DNA from 2 places in the Mycobacterium sp. IDUB_9 genome. Region 2 is predicted to be linked to the other one. Evidence: predicted binding sites of a transcription regulator. Region 2 holds the regulator's gene; the other holds the start of a gene.
The links. Region 2 encodes LexA, which represses DNA repair genes until DNA is damaged. Its sites were predicted from a motif close to CGAACANNTGTTCG; they were not measured.
Positions count from the first base shown of each region.

Region 1: the regulator LexA is predicted to act here: its motif matches at 1,315-1,328, upstream of ACZY08_RS11055 (error-prone DNA polymerase).

Region 1 is NZ_JBVAXU010000002.1:515,068-517,527, reverse strand. Features, by position in the region: gene ACZY08_RS11055 (error-prone DNA polymerase) at 1-1,301, opposite strand, end outside; gene ACZY08_RS11050 (hypothetical protein) at 1,410-2,444, shown strand.
Region 2 is NZ_JBVAXU010000003.1:479,367-481,826, forward strand. Features, by position in the region: gene ACZY08_RS16695 (LysM peptidoglycan-binding domain-containing protein) at 1-484, opposite strand, end outside; gene lexA (transcriptional repressor LexA) at 727-1,446, shown strand; gene ACZY08_RS16705 (LGFP repeat-containing protein) at 1,497-2,460, opposite strand, start outside.

The DNA of each region.
Region 1 (2,460 bases), on a different contig from region 2:
TTGAGCGCGTAGCAGACCGCCGAATTGGCTGCCGATCCCCTGCCCTGACACAGGATGTCGTTGTCCCGGCAGAACCTGGTGATGTCGTGCACCACAAGGAAATAGCCGGGGAACTTCAACTGCTCGATGATGCGCAGCTCGTGTTCGATCTGCGCGTAGGCCTTTTCTGCGTTGCCGACGGGCCCGTACCGCTCGGCAGCACCTGCCATGACCAGATGTCGCAGCCAACTGTCCTCGGTGTGCCCGGCAGGAACGTCGAACGGGGGCAGCTGCGGGGCGATGAGCGCCAGACCGAAGGCACACTGCTCACCGAGATTTGCTGCGGCCGTCACGATCTCGGTACCGAACCGCCGGGCCATCTCCTCCCCCGAGCGCAGATGCGACCCGCCGAGCGGGGCCAGCCACCCCGCCGCGGTGTCCATCGAGTTACGGGCCCGGATCGCCGCCATCGCCATGGCCAGCCGGCCCCGGTCGGGCGTCGCGAAGTGTGCACCGGTGGAGGCCACCACCGCTGTTCCGAATCGCTGGGCCAGCCCGGCCAGGACGGCATTGCGCTCATCGTCACACGGATGGCCGTGATGGGTGAGTTCGATGCTGACCCGGTCAGCCCCGAAGCGATCCACCAGATCGGCCAGTGCAGCGGCGGCAGCCTCTGGGCCGCCATGGGAAAGCGCCTGGCGGACATGACCTTTACGACAGCCAGTGAGGATGTGCCAGTGCCCACCGGCAGCCTCGGTGAGCCCGTCGAAGTCGTAGCGGGGCTTACCCTTCTCGCCACCGGCCAGGTGGGCCTTGGCGATCTCGCGGGACAACCGCCGGTACCCCTCCGGCCCACGGGCCAGCACCAGCAGATGCGGGCCGGGCGGATCAGGATCCTCGGTGCGGGGGACGTTGCCCAACGACAACTCGGCACCGAACACCGTGGCCACGTCCAACTCCCTGGCCGCCTCGGCGAAGCGAACCACACCGTAGAGCCCGTCGTGATCGGTCAGCGCGATCGCCCGAAGGTTCAGCCGGGCCGCCTCCTCGACCAGTTCCTCCGGCGTGCTCGCACCGTCGAGGAAGCTGTACGCCGAGTGTGCGTGCAGCTCGGCATAACGGACCGACGTTCGCGGCCGGTCGAGCTCCGGCGGCTGATAGCTGCCGCGCTTACGCGACCAGGCCGGGCCGTCCCCACCGTCACCCTCGGACTCCAACGGCAGGCCGGAACGGCGGGGCTTGCCATCCGCGGCGGGCCGGGGGTTACCAGAGAGCACCCGCTCCATCTCCGACCAGCTCGGCGGCCCGTTATGCCAACCCACCGCACCAGTATATCGAACGCCTGTTCGAATCTTCACCTCGTGATGCCAATCACGCTGCCGCCCCCTACGATTCCTCTGGGCTGGGGATCGGCTGTGAGAGGACGGGCAATGGCATCGGCGTCAACGTCAGCATCAACCAGGTACATCGGCTACGTCGGTGGTGTCGCGGTGGCGGCCGGAGTCGGGGCGGCGCTCGCCGTGGCCGGCCAGGGCACTGCTCACGCTGATTCGACGGACGGTGCGTCCAAAGAGTCGACCAACAGCAGCGCATCGCAGCACGTCAACGCCGGACCCAAGGGCGGTCAGAGCAAGGCCGGTGGCGTCAAACGGACCAAGCCGCTGTCGCAGGTCAAAGACAGCGTCAAGGACAGCATCGACAAGCAGGCCGACAAGATCGAGAAGGCGACCGCACGCGTCACCAAGACCGTTCAGGACGCCACGCCCGCCAAGCCGGTGGCCGTCACGCCCAAACCGAAGCCCAGCGCCGAGGAGTTCGAGGCCGGGCAGGTCGCCAAGCTCAAGGACCTGTTCTCCCCCAAGCAGGCGGCGGCTCCCAAGCCGGCGCCCGTGGAGGCCGACCAGTCGGACACCGAGACCGTCGTGCAACCGGTGAGCAGGGCGCTCGTCACCCCGAAGGCCGGCGCCGTACAGACCCAGGCCGACACCTCAGACGATGTCCAGGCATGGAATCCCAACCCGTTCCGGGCCGACGATCCGGAGCCCACGGACATCCCCGAGCCGATCATGAATCTCCGGGACGCGTTGATGAACACCGCCCTTCCCGACGAACTCGACCCGTTCATCCGGGAAGCCACCGAGCAGATCTACCGGGGCAGTCAGATCGTGCCGTGGGTGAACGCCGTGATTCCGATCAGCAAGATCCTGCCGAGTCTGACGCCCGCCCTCGGCGATGACGCCGCGGCCCGCGATGCACGGCAGACGATCATCAACGAGCTGATCAAGACCACCCCGCCGGGATCGGCGGTGTACTACGGCTACGACATTGCCGTCGACCTGCTCAACATCGAAGACCAAGGCGCCGATCTCAAGGTCCAGGCCGTCGCAACGGTATGGGATCTGCTGGATCCGTTCCAGTTGGCGCACAACACCGGCAATTCCGGCATCGGCGGTTCTGCCGGCTAGCGCTGCGTCGTCCGGG
Region 2 (2,460 bases):
CGGATTCGAGTTGGTTGAGGTCACGGATCTGCTCGACGACCCGGGCTACCGGGGCGTCCGGGGCGACCCGACGCGCCACCTGTTGCAGCGTCTCCCCCGATTTCACCTGGACCACCGCGAGCTCGGTCGGGGTCGGGGTCTCGGCCCCCATCACCCCACCGAATTGGGCCACCAGGCCGAGCCACACCGTGATACCCGCGGCGACCAGGGCCAGCAACACCGTAGTGAGCGGCGTGATGGGCCGGCTGCGATGCGATGCCCGCGACATGAGCACTCCGGTTCCGCGGTAGCGGACCGTCCCGGCGGCGGGTCGGTCGGGGGCCGGCCGCTGCACCCGGCGCACCGGCCGTGCCGTACCGGTACCGAAGGTGGCGCTGCCCCTGGTGCCGGCACCGCCTCTGGCCCGGACGCGCTGCGATGGGGACTGCGGCACGGCCCGAACAGCGCGGGAACGACTATCGGCGGGGATATCGATGATCGCCATCTGACTGCCTTTCGGTGGGACGGTTTCGCTCTTGTGTTCGAACATACTCGCTCAAGTGTTCGATGGATAGAACATGTGATCGAACTGTTGCCAAACGATAGAACAGGGCACCGACAAGTTCGGCCCGCCAACCCGACGCACGGCCGGCAACCGCCCCCCAGCCCGCCCCACCAGCAGACACGCCGCAACACGCGTCGAACACATGTTTGATTAATGTCGGATCAACGACTACATTCGGCCCCATGAGCGACGACCGCAGCAGGGACGGCAAGACCGACAGCCCGGCCGGATCGGATGGCGCGGGTCCACGCCGGGCCGAGGGGCTCACCGACCGGCAACGCACCATTCTCGACGTGATCCGCGCGTCGGTGAACAGTCGCGGCTACCCGCCGAGCATCCGCGAGATCGGCGATGCGGTCGGTTTGACCTCGACCTCGTCGGTCGCCCATCAGTTGCGCACCCTGGAACGCAAGGGTTACCTGCGCCGGGATCCCAACCGCCCGCGCGCGGTCGACGTACGCGGCGCCGACGATCCGGCGGCCGCGGCGCTGGTGTCGACCGACGTGGCCGGCTCCGACGCGCTACCCGAACCGACGTTCGTGCCGGTGCTCGGGCGTATCGCCGCAGGCGGCCCGATCCTGGCCGAGCAGGCTGTCGAGGACGTCTTCCCGCTGCCCCGCGAACTGGTCGGCGAGGGGTCGCTGTTCCTGCTCAAGGTCGTGGGCGACTCGATGGTCGATGCCGCCATCTGTGACGGCGACTGGGTGGTGGTACGCCAGCAGAGCGTGGCCGACAACGGAGACATCGTGGCAGCCATGATCGACGGCGAAGCCACCGTCAAGACGTTCAAGCGGACCCGCGGTCAGGTCTGGCTGATGCCGCACAACCCGGCATACGACCCGATCCCGGGCAATGACGCCGCGGTGCTCGGCAAAGTAGTCACCGTGATCCGCAAGATCTGACCGACCGGAGGCGGACCCGGCTGCACCAGATGGTTGCCGGGTCCTGCCGCTCAGTCCGTGCGCACGAAGCCGTTCGTGCGGGCGAATTCCTCACTGGCGAACCAAATCTCCGCCACTGCGTCGTCATACTCACTGCTGTCTGGTGCCCAGTACCGGCCCGACTGGGTGTCCGCTTTGATCGGATACCCCTCCGGTGCGCGGTGCGGGTCCTCCAGCGGTAGATGAATGGCGGTGGCACTGGGTATCTCGTCGAGTTCGATGGCGGCGTGGCGCCCGCTGTGAGCGTCACCGCCGTGGGTCTCACTGCTGTAGGCCTCACCGCTGTAAGCCTCATTGCTGTAGGCCTCGGCCTCGGTGATGACGCGGGTCGGTGCGGTGTCGACGTTGTCCTGATCGCTGGGCACTGCCAGGCCGCTCAGCGCCGAGAATCCCTGCGCCCCGTGCACTCCGCCGGCCGGACCGCTCAGTGACCCGGTGTCCGCCAGTTCCTCCTCTTCGAGCTCCGCTTCGATGTCGTCGTCGTCGCCCTCGGCAACTTCCTCGAAGTCGGCGTCGATGGGCGTATCGAGGTCCTCGTCGTCGAAGTCGTCGTCCTCGAAATCGGACTCTTCATAGTCGTTTTCGAAGTCGTCATCGTCGTCGTAGTCGTCGAATCCCTGTTCCGGGCCGGCCAGCTGCGAGGAATCCTCCGGTGGTTCCTCGTCCTCGCCAGGTGCCCCGTAAACACCCGCCGCTCCGTTCGGGGCGGCCCATTGACTGACCGGGATGGCGATATCGGTTGGCCCGTCGTACGGAGACGCCGCCCCTGCCGGTTCCGCGCCCGGCCCGGCGAACCGCGCCGTCGCGGCCTCGCCGCCATAGGCGGCGCTCGGCCCATGAACGTTCGCCGCATCGGAGCCGCGATCATCGCGGTACTCGTCGTGGTCATACCCACGCGAGCCGTAGCGGGCCTCGTCGTACCGCTCGTCGTCGTACGACGAATCCCCGGGTCCGCCGTCGTAGTCATCGTCGAAC